DNA from 4 places in the Mesorhizobium sp. 113-3-3 genome. Region 1 is predicted to be linked to each of the others. Evidence: predicted binding sites of a transcription regulator. Region 1 holds the regulator's gene; each other region holds the start of a gene.
The links. Region 1 encodes LexA, which represses DNA repair genes until DNA is damaged. Its sites were predicted from a motif close to TGTTCNNNNTGTGTTCNG; they were not measured.
Positions count from the first base shown of each region.

Region 2: uvrA (excinuclease ABC subunit UvrA) is a predicted target of LexA. The motif match lies at 1,753-1,770, and genes of this name have one in related genera.
Region 3: JG746_RS03105 (DNA recombination protein RmuC) is a predicted target of LexA. The motif match lies at 2,649-2,666, and genes of this name have one in related genera.
Region 4: JG746_RS37085 (ImuA family protein) is a predicted target of LexA. The motif match lies at 2,847-2,864, and genes of this name have one in related genera.

Region 1 covers NZ_AP023243.1:4,104,848-4,109,997, forward strand. The annotation lists gene JG746_RS19940 (ComEC/Rec2 family competence protein) at 1-1,621, shown strand, start outside; gene lexA (transcriptional repressor LexA) at 1,615-2,352, opposite strand; gene JG746_RS19950 (pyridoxal-phosphate dependent enzyme) at 2,707-3,675, opposite strand; gene JG746_RS19955 (GntR family transcriptional regulator) at 3,672-4,445, opposite strand; gene JG746_RS19960 (ABC transporter substrate-binding protein) at 4,598-5,150, shown strand, end outside.
Region 2 covers NZ_AP023243.1:4,002,619-4,007,768, reverse strand. The annotation lists gene JG746_RS19420 (SRPBCC family protein) at 1-205, shown strand, start outside; gene JG746_RS19415 (ATP-dependent Clp protease proteolytic subunit) at 228-833, shown strand; gene JG746_RS19410 (hypothetical protein) at 923-1,222, shown strand; gene uvrA (excinuclease ABC subunit UvrA) at 1,921-4,842, shown strand; gene JG746_RS19400 (DUF302 domain-containing protein) at 4,842-5,150, shown strand, end outside.
Region 3 covers NZ_AP023243.1:668,289-673,438, reverse strand. The annotation lists gene truA (tRNA pseudouridine(38-40) synthase TruA) at 1-578, opposite strand, end outside; gene JG746_RS03120 (GNAT family N-acetyltransferase) at 602-1,108, opposite strand; gene fmt (methionyl-tRNA formyltransferase) at 1,105-2,058, opposite strand; gene def (peptide deformylase) at 2,065-2,595, opposite strand; gene JG746_RS03105 (DNA recombination protein RmuC) at 2,699-3,970, shown strand; gene JG746_RS03100 (class I SAM-dependent methyltransferase) at 3,967-4,779, opposite strand; gene JG746_RS03095 (GFA family protein) at 4,862-5,150, opposite strand, start outside.
Region 4 covers NZ_AP023243.1:1,026,661-1,031,810, reverse strand. The annotation lists gene JG746_RS04780 (DUF4153 domain-containing protein) at 1-552, opposite strand, end outside; gene JG746_RS04775 (HpcH/HpaI aldolase/citrate lyase family protein) at 1,107-2,003, shown strand; gene JG746_RS04770 (DUF1737 domain-containing protein) at 2,052-2,258, shown strand; gene JG746_RS04765 (metallopeptidase family protein) at 2,283-2,705, opposite strand; gene JG746_RS37085 (ImuA family protein) at 2,888-3,925, shown strand; gene JG746_RS04760 (DUF6504 family protein) at 3,867-5,150, shown strand, end outside.

The DNA of each region.
Region 1 (5,150 bases):
GATGCCGCTCTCGGCCCGGCTTTTCTCAGGGATCGAAAATGCTCGCGAAGCCATTGCCGACCACATCAGGGCCACGGTCGGCGGTGCCGAAGGCGAGATAGCGGCGGCGCTCATCGTTGGTGTCCGCGCGGGCATTCCCGATGAAATCAACGAGGCGATGCGGCGCACCGGCATCTATCACATCATCTCGATCTCCGGACTGCATATGGCGCTGGTTGCCGGCACCATCATGGGTCTGCTGCGCGGCGCCTTCGCGCTGTTTCCGGATTTTTCCGCGCGTCGGCCGGTGAAGAAATACGCCGCCGCCGCGGCCCTTTTCTCGATCGCGGCCTATCTCGTCATTTCCGGCGTCGTCGTTGCCGCCGAGCGCAGCTTTATCATGCTGGCGGTAATGCTCATTGCTGTCCTGTTCGATCGCGCGGCGCTGACTATGCGCAATCTGGCGATCTCGGCGATCGCCGTCATTCTGGTGTCGCCGCACGAAGTCGTCGGCCCGAGCTTCCAGATGTCGTTCGCCGCGACCGCGGCGCTGGTTGGTGCCTATGCCGGCTGGGCGGATCACCATGCGGGAAAGACAAGACCGCCACCGCCAAAGCGATCCCTTCCGGGCTTTCTCACACGAAAATTCCTGCTGGCGACGGGCGGGCTGGCCATGACCTCCATCATTGCCGGCTGCGCCACGGCGCTGTTTGCCATCTGGCATTTCCAGCGCGTGTCGCCGCTCAGCCTGTTCGCCAACCTGGCCGTCATGCCGATCGTGTCGCTGATTGTCATGCCTTTCGCTGTTCTCAGTTCTCTTGCGATGCCCTTTGGCGCCGATGGCCCCTTTCTCTACGTGATGGGCAAGGGCCTGACGGCGATGATCGCCATATCGGCTTGGATATCGGAACGCTCGCCGATCGATGCCGTCGGGCTGATTTCCCAGCACTCCGTGCTGCTGGTGACCATCGCACTGGTCATCGCGACAATGGCGACGACCTGGCTGCGGCTCGCGGCCGTGCCATTCGCGCTTGCCGGCCTGCTGACGGTGTCGGATACGCGCACGCCGGATGTGCTGATCTCGGAAGATGCGCGGCTGGTTGCGCTGCCAATCGGCGGCGGCGAACTCGCTGTCAGCCGGGCTCGTCCGAACGAATTCACCGTCGACAACTGGAAACGCGCGCTGACATCCGAAACCATCGTCGTGCCGGAAATGTTCAGCAAGGCGGACGGGCAATTCGACATTGCCGATGCGGTCAACCTGCCGCCGGGAGCGCCATTCTATTGCACTGACGGTGTCTGTCTTGCCCGGCATCCGTCCGGCGCGATCATTGCGCATGTCGAAGACCGCAAGGACACCTGGAAGGCCTGCGGTTTTGCCGATCTGATCGTCGTCAATGACGCGACGGGCTATGATGCCTGCCACAATCCGCTGGTTCTTGTCGTCACCAAACGGCAACTGGCCCGCAAGGGCAGTGCCGCCGTCTTCTTCGACCGCCAATCGGCGACCGGTCCGCCAATTGTCAGCTTCGCGGTGGACGGCCCGTACCGGCCCTGGCACGAGCAGCGAAAATTTTCACGCGAGGCGAGGGGGCTGCCGCCCTATCAAAAACCCGAAAAGCCGTCCGCTCCTGCTCAGTAACGCCGGATCAGCCCGACCAGCTTGCCTTGCACCTTGACCCTGTCCGGTCCGAAGATACGCGTCTCGTAGGCTGGGTTGGCGGCTTCAAGGGCGATCGAGGCGCCCTTGCGGCGGAACCGCTTCAAGGTTGCTTCCTCCTCGTCGACCAGCGCCACGACGATCTCGCCCGGGCTTGCCGTGTTGGCATTGCGGATAATGACCGTGTCGCCATCGAAGATGCCGGCCTCGATCATCGAGTCGCCCTTGACTTCCAGCGCATAGTGCTCGCCGCCCATGATCATGTCCGGCGGCACCGAGATCGAATGCGTCTGGTGCTGGATGGCATCGATCGGCACACCGGCGGCGATGCGGCCCATCACCGGGATCGAAACGGCGGATACCGCGTCGTCGTCATTGCCGGCCGCCGGCAAGCGCGACGGCGCCGGCTTGATCTGGCGGCCGAGGCCGCCCTGACCGAGACTACCCTGGATGACGCTCGGCGAGAATTTCTTTGCCGCGTTGAGACCCGGCGCGATCGAATCCGGCAGCCGCAGCACCTCCAGCGCCCGCGCCCGGTTGGGCAGCCGGCGAATGAAGCCGCGTTCCTCCAGTGCCGTGATCAGGCGATGGATGCCTGACTTGGAGGCGAGATCGAGCGCTTCCTTCATCTCGTCGAAGGAAGGCGGAATGCCACTTTCCTTGAGCCGTTCATGAATGAACATCAGCAGTTCATGTTGCTTGCGTGTCAGCATGGCGGCCCCCAAGGCATTGAACGAAGGGTGTGAACCAGAATCGAAAAACAAACCCAGAACAAACACTATCTGTTCCAGTTGTGTTCCGCAACTGTTTAAAGTTTAATGAATTTGTTAAGGCCTCAGAAATTATCTGGCCCCCGGCAGCAGGGGGCAAGCGACCACGGCGCCATCGGCACATGCATTGAAATTATTTTGGTTAATGGCCTGTGGCCTACCCCAGGGTGCGCTTTGGCATCAGGCGTTTGAGAGGCGTCCGCGGGGCGAATTTGAACGGTGTATCGATCCATTTCCAGCGGAACGAAACGAAACCAAAACGCCAACCATCGCTGGCTATCCGGGAATAGAACGCATTCAGGCTTCCGGCACCGCGCCGGCCAATACCTGCGCATAGGCGCCGGCATCGATATTGCCGCCGGAGATAACGCAGACAACATTGCCCGTTGCGTGCTCGCTGCGCAGAGCGGCGGCGAGCGAGGCGGCACCGGCACCTTCGGCCACGATCTTTGCCTTCGAGAACAACAGGCGCATCGCTTCCGTGACCTGCTCGAGACTGACGGCAATGGCGCCGTCGATCAGCTGATTTGCCAATGGCCAAAGGCCGGGCACCAACGATGGGCCGCCGATGCTCTTGATGAAGGAGGGACGCGTCTTAATCTCGACAATGCGTCCGGCCGCCAACGCCGCCGTGACCGGAGCCGCGTTTTCGTCCTCGACCGCAAACACCTTGGCCTGGCCTCGCATCGCCTTGACCGCACTGGCGACGCCTGACGTCATGCTTCCCCCGCCATAGGGTGTCAGGACGCAATCGACATCGGGCAGATCTTCGACAATCTCCAGGCCAATGGTTCCGTTGCCGGCAAGCACCGCCTGATCGGTGACCGGGTTCACGAGAAGCTCGGCGCCATCGGGCCGTTCGGTTCCGACTATGTAGCGCCACCATGTCTCGTGCGAGACGAAACGCACGTCGCCACCAAGGCGGCGGACCCCGTCGATCTTGGTCCGGGGTGCGTCGGCATACATGTAGGCGGCCATCGGAACGCCAAGCGCTCTTGCCGCCCAGGCCATTCCATAGGCCATGTTGCCGGAACTGATGGTCGACACGCCGTGCCTGAGTTCATCGGCGTCGCGGCAAAGCAAGGCGTTGAGCGCCGGCCTGATCTTGAAGGCGCCGATGGGCGACAATGTCTCGAGCTTGAGAAATATAAGCTGATCGGGCCGGCCGAGATCAGTGCGCAGCAGCGGCGTGCGCGGCAGCCAGGCGCGCAGCCGGTCACGGGCCGCGACGATCTCGTCAAGTGTCGGACGCCGCGGCAGCGTCATCCGGAAACCGCTTTCAGACTGCCAGCGCGTGCGGCGTAGGTGTTGGCGCCGTTGTCTTCGCTGTGGACATAGACATGAAGCGTGTAGCCGATATGCGCCGTCATCAGCGCCTTTGCCCGCTCGACGTCGCGATCGAGCGCCGCTTCCATGATCGCGGTGTGATGCTCGATCGCGATCGCCTCGCGCAAGGCGTCCATTGCCTCGCCATAGCCATCCTTGAGGCCGGCCGCCGCCCGCAATGTCGGCGCCAGGCCGAGAAACCGATGATGCCGCCGCAACTGATCGGCGATCGTCGAGCGGAAGCGCAAAAGCCAGTTGGATGTCGCCGCGCTGAGCAGCGCCGCGTGGAAGGCCTCGTGGCTCTCGTCCCATTTGTCGACGGCCGCATCGGAAGGGTCGTCGACCGCGGTCTTGCAACGGGAGAGCCGGTAGTGGGCGGTGACGACCGCGTCCTCCCATTCCCTGCCGCCATTCGCGATCGATTCCAGGAACAGCGGCATTTCGACAACCATCCGCGCGCGCGCCAGGTCCTCGAGCTCGGTGCGCGACACGGGGGCGACGGTAAAGCCGCGATTGCTGATGGCGGTGACCAGGCGCTCGGCTTCTAGGCGGGACAGGGCTTCCCGCAGAGGCGTCCAGCCGACGCCGTATGTGCCGCGCAGCGCGCTCAGCTTGAGGGGCGCCCCCGGCATGAGACGGGTGGTGAGGATATCGCGCCGCAGCAACTGATAGGCCGCCTCGGTCTTCGTGGAACTGTTCTGATCCTGCATCGCCGTCCGTCCATCACCAGGCTTGCAAAAATTATATATCATGGGGAGGCATGGCAAGAATTATATATAATGTTTGACACATGGCGAGGTACTGACCATGATCGCCGCAGTTGCCGCCTGTGAGCGGCGCTGATCAAATCTGGGAGGAAATGATGTTGAAGTCGAAGTCCGCTTGGCTGTCGGGATTGGCCCTGGCAGGCGCATTGATGGTCAGCGCCGGCAGCGCCGCGGCTGATCAGATACGCATCGGCATCGCCAATTTCGGCGAGCATCCGCAGCTCAACGCCGCCATAGCCGGCTTCAAGAAGGCATTGACGGACTACGGTTTTGCCGAGGGCAAGGACGTCGTATATACCGAAAGCCACACCAATTTCGATGCATCGCTGGTGCCGCAAATGATCGCCAAGCTGCAGGCCGAGCAGCCCAAGCTGATCTACACCATCACTACGCCCGTCTCGCAGATCGCCAAGAAGGCGCTCGCTGGTTCCGGCATTCCAATCGTTTTCGCCGCGGTCACCGATCCGGTGGCGGCCAAGTTGGTGCCGTCATGGGACGCCGGCGACGACGGCATGACCGGCGCCAGCGATCTGCAGGATGTCGCCGCGGTGATGGCCTTCACCAAGAAGCTGCTGCCGAACGCCAAGCGCTTGGGCGTGCCTTACAATCCAGGCGAGGCCAATGACGTTGCCCTGATCGAAAAGATCA
Region 2 (5,150 bases), 100 kb from region 1:
CCAGGATCCGCTCGACAGCGTCGTCACCTTCACACTCGTCCGCACCGTTTCCGGCGGCACGCATCTGCGCATCGTCCATGACGGTTTTGCCGGGAAGGCTATCCCTGCTGTTGCCATGGCGGGCGGCGGCTGCCGGCTTTGGCTCGGATCGCGCGGGGCCGGAAAGCTCATCGCCGCGAACACACCGCTGCTGCTCGCAGCCTGAACACGGAAATCGGAGACGAAAAATGAGCGGTCTTGCCAGTCTGGTGCCGATGGTGATCGAGCAATCGAGCCGCGGCGAACGCGCCTTTGACATTTTCTCGCGGCTGCTGCGCGAGCGCATCATCTTCATCAATGGCGAGATCAATGATGACGTCTCGGCGCTGGTCTGTGCGCAGCTCCTGTCGCTGGAGTCGGACAATCCCGACAAGGAGATCTCGCTCTACGTCAACTCACCCGGTGGCGTGGTGACCAGCGGCTTCGCCATCTACGACACGATGCAGTATGTCAGCTGCCCGGTATCGACCGTGTGCATGGGGTTTGCCGCCTCGATGGGCTCCTTCCTGCTGATGGCGGGCACGCCGGGGCGCCGCATCGCGCTGCCGAACGCCACCGTCCTGCTGCATCAGCCGCTGGGCGGCTTCCAGGGCCAAGCCTCCGACATCCAGCGCCATGCCGAACGGATCGGCAAGACCAAACGGCGCATGGCCGAACTCTATGCCCAGCATTGCGGCCGCAGCTACGAGGAGGTCGAACGCACGCTCGACCGCGACCATTTCATGACCGCCCCCGAGGCCCAGGCCTGGGGCATCGTCGACCACGTCTTCGACACCCGCAAAAAGGCGGCGTGAAGCCAGGACCAGGTCGGATTCTCGGCGGTTGTCGAAGATTTGACGATGCCGGTCTGGCCGCATCGGCGGCACGTCACTATAGTCTTGGGATGATCGACACTTATTCGCCCAGGACGTCGCATCGCGTCATCGCCGCCGCAGCGCTCGCTTTCGCCAGCCTTATGAGCAGTTTGGCACTCGCCGACGACAGTTCGGGGCAGGCACAGAAAGGCGCCCTGCCCGGCGTGAGCGGTGACTATCGCATCGCTAAGCCCGCTCCTCAGCCGGAACCTGACGACGCATTCCCCAGCAACGGCAACGGCACGTTCAAGATCGGCGATACCGATGTCAGGATTTCCGGCAGCATCACCGTCGATATGGCTACGGGCGGGATCAAGCCGCCGAGATAGCCAGCGCCATTGCCGGCCAGGCTTCGCCGCAAAAGAACAGCCCCGCCGTGCCCTAGGGCAAACGGACGGGGCTTTTCTGGATCTAAAATCCATATTTTGCCGGGAGTGTACTGCCGGCGTTTGATTTCGGATGCCACGCGGCGTCAGCCGACGATCCGACTAGCAGTCTCTGATTGTTGGGGGATACGGCAAGTCACGGTTTGTCGGGTGGCGCAAACGCTAAACCCTGGCACTTATGCCTGCCGCGGCTCCAACGAGGCGTGGAGCCCTTGGGGACTATCCGGTGGCGTCATGCTCCGCTCCTGTGTCCGTTGCGACATTGTCGTCGCGAAGCGCAAATCGCAAAAACCTGCGGCGTCTCGCAGGCCGCCTTTGGGCGGCGAGGCCATCGAAAGACGGCCGGCTTCGCTGACTTCTGGAGACTGCTCCCATGAGCCGGCCGCGTCAACCATCAATAGCCGGTTACCGAAAAACGTGATCGCCGGGAGGTTACGTACAGGTCAGGTTTTTACACAGCTTTGTCAGGAGCGTGTTCGGCCTTTGTTCTTTCTGCTTGCCCCTTCGCGCGAAAGGCGGTTAAACGATTTCTGTCGGGAATTGTGGCGTCTCTCGACGTGGCGGCAAAAACACCTACATAGGGGATGGCCGGGACAATCCCGCCAATCCCACAAATTCCAGATCTGAGGCGGCGACCGGCGATGGCCGACCATAAATTCCTTTCCATTCGCGGGGCGCGCGAACACAATCTGAAGAACGTCGATCTCGATTTGCCGCGTGACAGCCTGATCGTCATGACCGGCCTGTCGGGTTCCGGCAAATCGTCGCTCGCCTTCGACACCATCTACGCCGAAGGCCAGCGCCGCTATGTCGAGAGCCTGTCGGCCTATGCCCGGCAATTCCTCGAAATGATGCAGAAGCCCGACGTCGACCAGATCGACGGCCTGTCGCCTGCCATCTCCATCGAGCAGAAGACCACCTCGAAGAACCCGCGCTCGACGGTCGGCACCGTCACCGAGATCTACGACTATATGCGCCTGTTGTTCGCCCGTGTCGGCGTGCCCTATTCGCCGGCCACCGGCCTGCCGATCGAGAGCCAGACGGTCAGCCAGATGGTCGACCGCGTGCTGGCGCTGGAGGAAGGCACGCGCCTGTTCCTGCTGGCGCCGATCGTGCGCGGCCGCAAGGGCGAGTACCGCAAGGAACTGCTGGAGCTCCAGAAGAAGGGGTTTCAGCGCGTCAAGGTCGACGGCGTCTTCTATGAGATCGCGGATGTTCCGGCGCTGGACAAGAAATACAAGCACGACATCGATGTCGTCGTCGACCGCATCGTCGTACGCGGCGATCTGGCCACGCGTCTTGCCGACTCCATCGAGACGGCGCTGAAGCTCGCGGAGGGGCTGGCGGTGGCCGAGTTCGCCGACAGGCCGCTCGATTCCAGCCAGACCGGCGAGGATTCGGTCAACAAGTCGAAGAACGAGACGCATGAACGCATCCTGTTCTCGGAAAAATTCGCCTGCCCGGTGTCCGGCTTCACCATTCCGGAGATCGAGCCGCGGCTGTTCTCGTTCAACAACCCATTCGGCGCCTGCCCGACCTGCGACGGTCTCGGCAGCCAGCGCGCCATCGACCCCAATCTCGTCGTGCCAGACGAGAACGTGTCGCTGCGCGACGGCGCCGTCAGCCCTTGGGCGAAATCGACCTCGCCCTATTACGTGCAGACGCTCGAGGCCTTGGGCAAGGCCTACAACTTCAAGCTCGGCGACAAGTTCAAGGATTTGAGCACCGAGGCCCAGGACGCGATCCTGCGCGGCACCGGCGAGCGCGAAGTCACCTTCCAGTATGATGACGGGCTGCGCTCCTACAAGACGACCAAGACCTTCGAAGGCGTCATCCCCAATCTCGAGCGGCGCTGGAAAGAGACCGAATCCGCCTGGATGCGCGAGGAGATCGAGCGCTTCATGTCGGCGACGCCCTGCCCCGTCTGCAAGGGCTACCGGCTGAAGCCGGAGGCTCTCGCGGTGAAGATCGGCGGCAAGCACATTGGCGAAGTCACCGAACAGTCGATCCGCAAGGCCGACCAGTGGTTCACCGACCTGCCCGCTCAGCTCAACGACAAGCAGAACGAGATCGCCGTCAGGGTGCTCAAGGAAATCCGCGAGCGCCTGCGCTTCCTCAACGATGTCGGGCTCGACTATCTGACGCTGTCGCGCAACTCCGGCACGCTGTCGGGCGGCGAGAGTCAGCGCATCCGGCTGGCGTCGCAGATCGGCTCGGGCCTGACCGGCGTGCTTTACGTGCTGGACGAGCCGTCGATCGGCCTGCACCAGCGCGACAACACGCGGCTGCTCGACACGCTGAAGCACCTGCGCGACATCGGCAACACGGTGATCGTCGTCGAGCATGACGAGGACGCCATCCTGCATGCCGACTATGTCGTCGACATGGGTCCAGCCGCCGGCATCCATGGCGGCGAGATCATTGCCCAGGGCACGCCGCAGCAGGTGATGGCCAACCCCAATTCGATCACAGGCAAATATTTGTCGGGCGCGCTCGAAGTGGCGACGCCTGGTGTGCGGCGTGAGGCGAAGAAGAACCGGCGCCTGAAGATCGTCGGCGCGCGCGGCAACAATTTGAAGAACGTCACCGCCGAAATCCCGCTCGGCACCTTCACCGCAGTCACCGGTGTGTCGGGCGGCGGCAAGTCGACCTTCCTGATCGAGACGCTGTTCAAGGCGGCCTCGCGCCGCATCATGGGTTCGCGCGAACATCCGGCCGAGCACGACCGCATCGAGGGCCTGGAATTCCTCGACAAGGTCATCGACATCGACCAGTCGCCCATTGGACGGACCCCGCGTTCGAACCCCGCCACCTATACCGGCGCCTTCACGCCGATCCGCGACTGGTTCGCCGGCCTGCCGGAAGCCAAGGCGCGCGGCTATCAGCCGGGACGCTTCTCCTTCAACGTCAAGGGCGGCCGCTGCGAGGCCTGCCAGGGCGACGGCGTCATCAAGATCGAGATGCACTTCCTGCCCGACGTCTACGTCACCTGCGACGTCTGCCACGGCAAGCGCTATAACCGCGAAACGCTCGACGTTCTGTTCAAGGGCAAGTCGATCGCCGACGTGCTCGACATGACGGTCGAGGAAGGCGTCGATTTCTTCGCCGCCGTGCCCGGCGTGCGCGACAAGCTCGACACGTTGAAGCAGGTCGGCCTCGGTTACATCCATATCGGCCAGCAGGCGACGACGCTTTCGGGCGGCGAGGCGCAGCGGATAAAGCTGGCCAAGGAACTGTCGCGCAAGGCGACCGGCAAGACGCTCTACATCCTCGACGAGCCGACCACCGGCCTGCATTTCCACGACGTCGCCAAGCTGTTGGAAGTGCTGCATGAACTGGTCGACCAGGGCAACACGGTGGTGGTCATCGAGCACAATCTCGAAGTGATCAAGACCGCCGACTGGGTGCTCGACCTCGGCCCCGAAGGTGGTGACGGCGGCGGCGAACTGGTTGCCCAGGGCACGCCGGAAGCCATTGTGCGCGAGAAGCGCAGCTATACCGGCCAGTTCCTCAAGGAACTGCTGGAGCGGCGCCCCGGAGGCAAGCGCGAAGCGGCGGAGTGATGGCTGGGGATGGTCTCATCACGATTCAGAGCCGCTTTGGCGTGACCGAAACCATCGACCGCCTTGCCGAGGTGGTCAAGCGCTCGGGCCTGCTCGTCTTCGCGCGCATCGATCATGCCGCCGGCGCGCGCGAAGTCGGCGCTGCGTTGCGGCCGACCGAACTGCTGATCTTCGGCAACCCCAGAGGCGGCACCCCACTGATGCAGGAAAGTCAGCTTGCCGGCATCGATCTGCCCGTCAAGGCGCTGGGCTGGGAGGATGTACAAGGCAATGCCTGGCTGTCCTACAATGATCCGCACTGGATCGCT
Region 3 (5,150 bases), 3.4 Mb from region 1:
GAACGGGCCGAAGCCCTCACCTCGATCATGTCGCCCGCCCGGCTCACATCGAGCCGTTCCAGCGTGCGAACCGGGCTGTTGGCCTGGCACTGGGTCGAACGGAAGGTGGTGAAATCATGCCGGCCGAGAAGAAGTTTCGCGGCCTCGTGCATGGCGCCGGCGTCAAGCCGCTTCGGCACCCACCACACCTTGCCCTTTTCCAGCGCCGCGGGCGCGCGGCGGTTGAGGATGCGGTAGAGATAGTGGCGGCCGGTGGCCGAGAAGCGCGCGTCGAACTCGTCCGGGACGATCGCCGCCTTCAGGATGGCGACATGCGCGCCGGCCGCCTGCAGATGGGCGTTGACAGCATCGCGTACCTTGTCGCCAGGCCATGGCTTGGCGAGGTCGGCATGCGCCACCTGGGCGGTCGCATGCACGCCGGCATCGGTGCGGCCGGCGGCGCGCAACCGCACCGCCTCGCCACTGAATTTTTCGATCGCCTGCTCGATCGCCTGCTGCACCGAAGGCTGGTCGGCCTGGTGCTGCCAGCCGGCGAACAGGCTGCCGTCATATTCGATGTCGAGGCGAAAACGCGGCATGCCGGCAGCTTATACGCTCTCGCCTAGGCGGCGAGAGCGGTGAAGGCGGAAGCGTAGACCAGCTTGCCGGCCTCCGGAGCGTCGCCCCAGGCCAGCGCCTGCAGCGCTTCGCCCTGGTATTCGCTTTCGAACTTCTCGGCCCGCGCATGGCTATAGCCGAAACGGCCGTAATAGGCCGGGTCGCCCAGCACCACGGCCAGCGTCTCGCCGGCATCCTTGAGGCGGATATGCGCCTCGCGGATCAGTGCGCCGCCAATGCCTGAGCCATGGAACGAGGGTTCCACCGCCAGTGGCGCCAGCGCCACGGCCGCCAGGCTCTTGCCGCCATTCTGGACGTAGAGCCGCGAAAACAGGATATGGCCCACCACCTGGCCGTCTTCTTCCGCCACCAGTTCGACGACGGCGTCGCCGCCGGTGACCAGCGCGTCGACCAGCCCGGCCTCCGCCTGCTGGCCGAAGGCATGTTCTTCCACGAGGCGAATGGCCTCGCGATCCCGCGGCGTCGCCGCGCGTATCGACATCATGCTCATGAGAACTTCATTCCTTTTACGATCTTGGCTCCGCGCAGGAATTCCGACGCGGCGGCGGGCTTTCCGCCCGCACGTTGAACTTCGACCAGTCTGATCGCGCCTGTCCCGCAGGCGACCGTCAGCCGGTCATCGAGAATTCCTCCCGACTCGCTCAAATCGTCCGAAGGCGACAGGCCTTCGGACAGCGTCGAGCGAAGCAGTTTCAGCCGTTCCATGCGGCCGCCAATGTCAATTTCGGACCAGGCGCCGGGGAAGGGCGACAGGCCACGAAGGTGGTTGTGGACCTCGGCCGCGGGCCGCGTCCAGTCCACGCGCGTCTCGGATTTATCGATTTTTCTGGCGTAAGTCACCCCTTCCGCCGCTTGCGCGGTAAATGTCAGGGTGTTCTCTTCCAGCCGCGCCAGCGCTTCCACCATCAGGGCAGCACCGACGCGCATCAACCGATCATGCAGATCGCCGGCTGTCATATCGGGCTCGATGGCACATTTTTCAAGCAATCCCACCGGTCCGGTGTCGAGGCCCTCTTCCATGCGCATCACCATCATGCCGCTTTCCGGGTCACCCGCCATGATGGCGCGCTGGATAGGGGCGGCGCCGCGCCAGCGCGGCAAAAGCGACGCATGGCCGTTGATGCAGCCGAGCCGGGGCGCGTCGAGAATTGCCTTCGGCAGCAGCAGCCCATAAGCGACGACCACGGCGATATCGGCCCGCAGGGCGCTGAAAGCGGCCTGCTCGGCCTCGCCCTTGAGGGATGTCGGCGTCCGCACCTCGATGCCCAGCCGCTCGGCCTCGCGCTGCACAGGCGACGGTGTCAGCTCCAGCCCGCGCCGTCCGCCGGCGCGCGGCGGCTGCGTGTAGACGGCTGGTATCTCATGTCCGGCCTCGGCGATCGCGCGCAGCGTCGGCACCGAAAACTCCGGCGTGCCCATGAAGATGACGCGCAGGGGCATTTCCCCCTATCCCACCAGCTTGCCCGGCGCCTTGTCCTTGGCGAGCTTCTTGAATTTCTTCACCACCATGTCGCGCTTCAGCTTCGAGATGTGGTCGATGAACAACACGCCGTTGAGATGGTCGATCTCGTGCTGCAGGCAGGTCGCCATCAGCCCTTCGGCCTCCATCTCCTGCAGCTTGCCGTCGCGGTCGAGATACTTCACCCGCACCGAAGCCGGGCGCTCGACCTCGGCGTAATAGTCGGGGATCGACAGGCAGCCTTCCTCGTAGACCGACCGCGCCTCCGCGCTTTCCATGATCTCGGGGTTGATGAAGACATGCGGCGCCGGCGTTTCGTCTTCCTTGGCTAGGTCGATCACCAGCATGCGCAGCGGCTCGCCGATCTGGATGGCCGCCAGTCCGATGCCGGGCGCGTCATACATGGTCGCCAGCATGTCGTCGGCCAGTTTGCGCAAAGGCGCGTCGACGCGCTCCACCGGCTTGGAAAGCTGGCGCAGGATGGGATCGGGAAGGATGATGAGCGGCTTGATCGGCATGGCGTCCCACGTAAGACCTCCAGCGAAAAGCGTCAACCGGGGCATCTAGGCCATGTTCTTGTTTTGATCTGTGCGGTCACGCCGAATCGGCTATGCTGTCCACATGAATGATCTGAGCACCATCCTTTCCGAGCCCGTCGCACGGCTTGGCGCCTCGACAATCACACTCGGCCACGCGCTGGCCTTCGGCGCCTTGCTGTTCCTCGGCCTGTTCGTGGCGCTGGTCGTCGCGCTGTGGCGGTCGGCCAAGGCGCGCGCGGTTGCGGCGGCGGAAGCCGCCGACCATGCCCGTGATGCCGAGGCGCGGATGGCCGGCATCTTGCAAAGCCAGGCCGAGATGCAGGGCCGCATGGGGGCCATCGCCGAAGTGTTCGGCGCGCGCCAGGCGGAGCTGACCCAGTCGATCGGCCAGCGCCTCGACGCCATGACCGGCCGCCTCGGCCAGACCATGACCGAACAGACAAAGTCCACGCATGAAAGCCTGGCCAAACTGCAGGAGCGGCTGGCGATCATCGATGTTGCGCAAGGCAACATCCAGTCGCTTGCCGGCCAGGTCGTGCAGCTGCAGGCGATCCTCTCCAACAAGCAGACGCGCGGTGCCTTCGGCCAGTCGCGCATGGAGGCGATCGTCGCCGACGGCCTGCCGATGGGCGCCTACGAATTCCAGGCGACGCTGTCGAACGGCAGCCGGCCCGATTGCCTGGTGAAGATGCCCAACGGCGCGCCCTCGCTGGCCATCGACGCCAAGTTCCCGCTGGAAGCCTGGAACGCCATCCGGGCCGCCGACGGCGCCGACCTGCAGAAGGTCGCGTCGCAGGCTTTCCGCCGCGACATCGAGATCCATGTCCGCGATATCTCGGAAAAATACCTGATCCAGGGCGAAACGCAGGACACCGCCTTCATGTTCGTGCCGTCGGAATCGGTGTTCGCCGAAATCCACGAGAATTTCGAGGCGATCGTCCACAAGGCGCACCGCGCCCGCGTCGTCATCGTCTCGCCGTCGCTGCTGATGCTGTCGATCCAGGTCATCCAGGCCATCCTCAAGGACGCCCGCATGCGCGAACAGGCGCATCTGATCCAGGGCGAGGTGATCCGGCTGATGGAGGATGTCGCGCGCGTCGACGAGCGCGTGCGCAAGCTGCAGGTGCATTTCGGCCAGTCGGCCAAGGACATCGACGATATCCTCGTCTCGACATCGAAGGTGACCAAGCGCGGCCAGAAGATCGAGGCGCTCGAGTTCGGCGCGCAGGCCGATGGCGATGCCGGCCAGGACGCACCGTCGCGGGCACCCGCGGCGAAACTCGAGCCCGGCCCGCGCGTTGCCGATTCAAAGACCGGCCAGCTCAGGCTGCGCGTCGTCGAAGGCGACGACTAGGCCACAGCCACGATGACGTGTGCCTGGATTTTGGCGGCAACCGCGCCGTTGCCATGCCTGGCCGCAATCGCGGCTGCGGCATAGTCTGTTGCAGCGTCGAGTTTGCCCGGATCCCGAGCCTCGATTTCGGTGCGGAGCACGGTTCCCTGGCAATAGGCAACGGCCGGAATGCGCGGTGAGGGCGCACGGCTCTGTTCGGCCCTCGTCTCGATCGCCGCATCGGAGAAGCCGGCCTCTTCGAGGTCCCCTCGGATCAGCGCCATATCGTGGTAGCCATGCGGCGTGCGGGCCAGAAAGCGCGGCGGATCGTCCGGGAAAATCCTTGCCAGCGCATTCGTCACGTCATCGGCAAACACATTCTCCTCGATGCGGTCCCAGACGTTGAACAGAAAATGTCCGCCGGGCTTCAGCACACGCCTGGCCTCGCGGTAGGCGGATGGGCGGCTGGGAAAGAACATCGCGCCGAACTGGCAGCAAACGAGATCGAAGGCCGCGTCTTCGAACGGCAGCGCCATGGCATCGGCCTGGCGCCACTGGATGCGAGCGTCGGGCGCTTGTCGCGAAGCGGCATAGTCGAGCATCGGCTGGTTGAGGTCGGTCACGACATAGATTGCGTCAGGCGACAGTTTTGGCGCCAGGGCACGGGTGACGACCCCGGTGCCCGCGGCGACTTCCAGCACGGCTTTGGGCGAGAAGGCCGCTGCCCGCCGCGCAAGGTCCGCGGCGAATGGCTCGAAAATCAACGGCACCATATAGCGGTCGTAGTTTTCCGGGATCGAGCCGGCAAACAGTTTGTCCGTTTCCAACATCGCTGTCACCCGCCCTTTGATGGTGAGCGAGGCTAGCACATAATTGCTTGTCCTGGGGCGGCTTTCGACCGGGAGGCCGGGGCTACTGCTCCTCCACGATCCTGATGCCCTCGAATTCCGGCAGCCAGTGCAGCGCCGACCGATGCCAGTACTGCGTCTTGGGAACGAGTTCGTCGCGCTGCCGCGCCGTGCCGACGCGGATGCCGTAAACCTTTGGCCCGTCACCGACAGACGTCGCATAGAGATGCGAACCGCATTCTCCGCAAAAGCCCTGGGCGCGCTTGGCACCGCTGGCCCCGGTCTTGATGTAGACTTTCGGCGTGCCCCTGGTGATGTGGTAGTCCTCCTCCGGCACCCGCACCGAGACGCGA
Region 4 (5,150 bases), 3.1 Mb from region 1:
TTTCAGAAGATCGATCAGCGACAGCCAGTATTCAATGACCGGATTGGCGGCGCCGAACAGCGCCAGGAAGACGGCGCCCAGCGTCAGCGGCATCAGCCAGACGGCGACCGCCGCCAGCCGCACGCGCCGCCCGCCGAACCGGCGCGCCGTCTTGCGCCAGCGGATGAAATCACTGACGAAGCGGAACGGCGCCGCCAGCCCGAACAACACGATCTGGCCGGCAATGCGGGCCAGGCTGTGCCGCAGCCGGCCGCTCAGCGAAAGCGCGAAGATGATCAGCGCCGCAAGCGCGATCGAGACGGACAGAGGGCTGACATTTTCGGCCAGCGGCAGCAGCGCGACAAGCAAGGCGGCGGGCTTGAGCCAGACCCTGATGTCGCTGAAGGCCGCGGGGTGCACGGCCACGACCGCGGCGGCGATCAGGATGGCGAACAGGAAAACCGTGATGTCGGCGGGCTGACCGTAGAACAGGAAATCCGCCAGCACGACCAGCAGCACGGCAACGCCGAAGCGGCTGCAGTAGCCTGGTGCGGCGGTGAAAAACGATGTCATGAACTGACCTTCCTGATGGCATCTGGCCTGATCGTGCCCGGCCGCCATGGCGGCGGGCTCTTGCGGACAAAGGGAATGAGGATCGCCGCGGGGTTGGCGCGCGGCGGATCGACCAGCCACCAGCCTTCGCTGCGCAGGCGCCGGGGCAGGGACCAACGGGGTTTTGCTCGCTTGTGCATGCCGCCTGTTTGGCAGACCGGCAGGGAGATGGCAGGGCGGATCCGAGGAGCTTTTCGGCAGGTGCGTGCAGTTTTCGTGCAGGCAGCGCGCCATCCTGCGAACGCTGCCGCCGCCCCTCATCTGCCTGCCGGCAATCTTCTCCCCGTGAACGGGGAGAAGGGAGCTGGCCGCAACGCTGGCGCCCTTTCCGCAACGTTGGCGATTGGCGAAATCGGCGATGAGGGCGTCCTTCTCCCCGTCACTATACGGGGAGAAGATGCCGGCAGGCAGATGAGGGGCGGCGCTGATCTTGATGATTAGCCGACGTCACGCAAACTTCTAAAGCCATTACCCCAACGCTTGCCTCGACCCCCCACAGGCGGCATAGATCCAGCATGACAAACGAACCCTATCGCCCGCGCCGCTCGGTGCTCTACGTCCCGGCCTCCAACGACAAGGCGCTGGCCAAGATCGCGCAGCTGTCCTGCGATGCAATCATCATCGATCTAGAGGACGCCGTCGCACCGGCCGACAAGATCGCCGCTCGCGAAAAGCTGCCCGCGATCTTTGCCAGCCGCCCGGCTGCCGGCACTCCTGGCCGCCGCTGCGAGATGGTCGTGCGCGTCAACGCGCTGGCCAGCGAATGGGGCGCCGACGACCTCATCGCCGTGGCGAAGGTCGAGCCCGACGGCATCCTGTTGTCCAAGGTCGCCACGCCGCGCGATATCCTTGAAGTCGGCGACGTGCTCGACGACAATTTTGCCCCCGACAGCGTGAAACTCTGGGCGATGATCGAGACGCCCAAGGCTCTGCTCAACATCGGCGCCATTGCCGAACTGGGCCGCGATCCGGCCTCGCGCCTCAATTGTTTCGTGGCCGGAACGAATGACCTGGCCAAGGACACCGGTGTGCTGGCGACCCCCGACCGGCGCTATCTCGTGCCGTGGCTGATGCAGATGGTGCTGGCCGCGCGCGCCGGCGGCCTCGACATGCTCGATGGCGTCGCCAACGATTTCCGCGACCTCGACGCCTTTGCCCGCGAATGCACGGAGGCGGCCGCCATGGGCTTCGACGGCAAGACCCTCATCCATCCGGCCCAGATCGACGCGGCGAACCGCACCTTCGCGCCGTCGCCGGAGGCGCTGACCGAGGCGCGGCTGATAAAGGACGCTTTTTCACGTGCCGAGAATGTCGAAAAAGGCGTGATTTCGCTGAACGGCAAGATGGTCGAGCGGCTGCATCTGGCGCAGGCTGAAAAATTGCTGGCGAAGGCGGCCGCCATCGGCGCATGATATCGGCCCATGCTCGCGGGCTATGGCACTTACGACAGGACTTGAGACATGAAACTCTACCGCTTTCTGACCGCCCCCGACGACGCCAGCTTCTGCCACAAGGTGACGGCGGCGCTGAACAAGGGCTGGCACCTGTTCGGCTCGCCGACCTACGCCTATGACAAGAAAGCCAAGACCATGCGCTGTGGCCAGGCCGTGGTGAAGGATGTCGATGGCCAGGAATACGGGCCGGATACGAAGCTCAGCGACTGGTAGAGGCTAGCTGCCTTCCTCTCTTCGTCATTCCGCCGCCTCTTCGATCTTCTCCATATCATCGTCCGACAGGCCGAAATGGTGGCCGATCTCGTGGATCAGCACATGGGTGACGATGTCGCCCAGCGTCTCCTCGTTCTCGGCCCAGTAGTCGAGCATGGCGCGGCGGTAGAGCGTGATGCGGTTCGGGCCTTCGCCGGTCTGCGGGTTCCAGCGCTCGGCGATGCCGCGCCCCTCGAACAGGCCGAGCAGGTCGAACGGCGTCTCCAGCGACAGGTCGTCCATGATCTCGTCGGTCGGGAACTCGGCGATCTGGATGACGATCTCGCCGGTCAGCTTGCGAAAGTCCTCCGGCAGATGGGCGTAGGCCTCCAGCGCCAGGAACTCCATCTCCTCCATCGAGGGCGCGAGTTCGCCATGCCAGGTGCGGGTTTTGTAGATGCGGGCCATGCTTTGTCCTTTGACCCGGCATATAGGCTTTCGCACCGGTCGAGGCAAATGAAGCGGCCCATACGCCCATGCCGCACAGGGCCTGCAGGAATAAATTCCTTGTGACTCTGCTTGACTCTTCAGGTTGCCTCTGGAATCTATAGGAACATAACAGGAACAATTGTGAGTGGACACTGACCGTCATGGCGATATCAGCCGTGGCGCGGGAGACTGTTTTTGCCCTGCGCCGCCAGATCGCGAAGATCGAGGGAACGCTGCCAGAGCGCCTGCAGGCGCCGGCTGGCGCGCCGCTTGAAGCCGACGCCAGCGCCGATGCCACACCCGGCGCCGATCTCACGATCGTGCGGCGCGGCCTTGCCGCGGCCTTGCCGGATGCCTTCCTGCCGATCGGCATCGAACGGCTCGATGACGCCCTGAGCGGCGGCCTGCCGAAAGCCGCGCTCAGCGAAATCCATGGCCTGGAAACCCGAGATGCCGGAGCCGTCGCCGGCTTCGCCCTTTCGCTCACCAGCCTGATCCTCAAACAGGCGCAAGGGCTGCCCATCCTATGGATCGGCACCACGGAAATCTTCCGCGAGGCGGGCTTTCCCTATGCAAGGGGACTGCAAGCCTCCTTCGGCATCGAGCCGGAGCAATTGTTGTTTTCCGAGGCGCCAAAGCTCGTCGACGCGTTGTGGGTCACTGAGGAAGCGGCACGGATCACGGCGCTCGCCGCCGTCATCCTGGAAATTCGCGGCAACCCGCAGCGGCTGGACCTGACCGCGACGCGCCGGCTGCATGCGAGGGCGCAAAGTGCCGGCCGCCCGGTATTCCTGCTGCGACAGGCGGCCGAACCCGAACCGACGGCGGCGCCCGTCCGCCTCATCGTCTCCTCGGCGCCGGCCGTGCCGCGCGCCACGGTTGCCGGGCCGCTCGCCGAATCGATCGGCCGCCCGGCCTTCACCATCACCATCGGCAAGAGCCGCACGGCCCTGCCTGGACAATTCACACTGGAGTGGAACCCCGATGAACGCGTATTCTACGAAAGAAGGGGCCAACGGACAGAGAATCCTGTCCCTGTGGTTTCCCTATCTGGCGGCCGAAAGGATCCTGCGGCAGCGTCTGGGGCGATCCTGGCGTTCCCGGCCGTCGGATCACCCGGCGCCATCGCACCCGCCACTGGTGATCAGCCACCGCCAGGGCAACGCCCAGCGCATCTCAGCCCTCGACGAGCGGGCTGAGGCGCTGCACCTGAAGCGCGACATGGGCATTGCCGATGCGCGCGCCATGCATCCCTCGATCGACATCGTCGAGGCCGATCCGGAGGCCGACCGGCGCCTGCTCGAAGGCCTTGCCGACTGGTGCGACCGCTACACCCCGCTGGTGGCGCTGGACGGGGCGGACGGCCTGTTCCTCGACGTCACCGGCTGCACCCATCTGTTCGGCGGCGAACGCGCCATGCTAGACGATATCCTGTGGCGCTTCTTGCACCAGGGGTTCGATGTCCGCGCCGGCCTTGCCCCGACGCCGGGGGCGGCCTGGGCGGCGGCCCGCTTTTGCGGCGACCGCATCGTTGTTTCAGGTGAGGAGGAAGCGCTGATGGCGCCTTTGCCGCTCGCGGCATTGCGCATCGCGCCGGAGACCCGCGCCAGCCTGGAAAGTGTCGGCCTGCGCACGGCGGGCGCCGTCATGGCCGCCCCGCGCGCGCCGCTTGCCCGCCGCTTCGGCGCCACCTTGCTGCTACGCCTCGACCAGGCGCTTGGCCGCCTCGACGAGGCGGTCTCGCCGCGCCTTCCCGTCGCGCCGCTTTCGGTCGAGCGGCATCTCGCCGAGCCCGTTACGCTCACCGAGGACATCGAGCGGCTGGTCGGCCTGCTGGCGACGACCTTGAAGAGCGATCTCGAGCGCCGCGGCGAGGGCGCCCGGACGCTGGCGCTGCTGCTCTTCCGCGTCGACGGCGCCGTCAGCCGCATCGCCTTGGGCACTTCGCGGCCGATGCGCGATCCCCGGCTGATCCAGAAGCTGTTCCATGAAAGGCTGGCGGCACTCGAGCAGGACATCGACGCCGGCTACGGCTTCGACCTGGTGCGGCTTTCGGTGCTGGCGGCCGCCGCCTTCGACATGGCGCAGGCCGATCTGACCGGCGAGGTGACCGATGACGGCGCCGACATCGCGCTGTTCGCCGACCGCATCCGCGCCCGGCTCGGCGAGGGCGCGGTGCTGCAGCCGGTCGCGGTCGAAAGCCATCTGCCGGAGCGCGCCGTCGCCATCGTCCCCTTCAGCGAAGCGCCGCGCCGGACCACGCCGCCGAAGAGACCGGACAGGGTGCAGGCGCCCAAAACCATCTTCCCGCCGGAACGGCCGATCCGCCTGTTTCGCGCCCCCGAGCCCATCGAGGTGCCGGCCACCGAAATGCCGGAGGGACCGCCGCTCAATTTCCGCTGGCGGCGCGCGCTCTACCGCGTC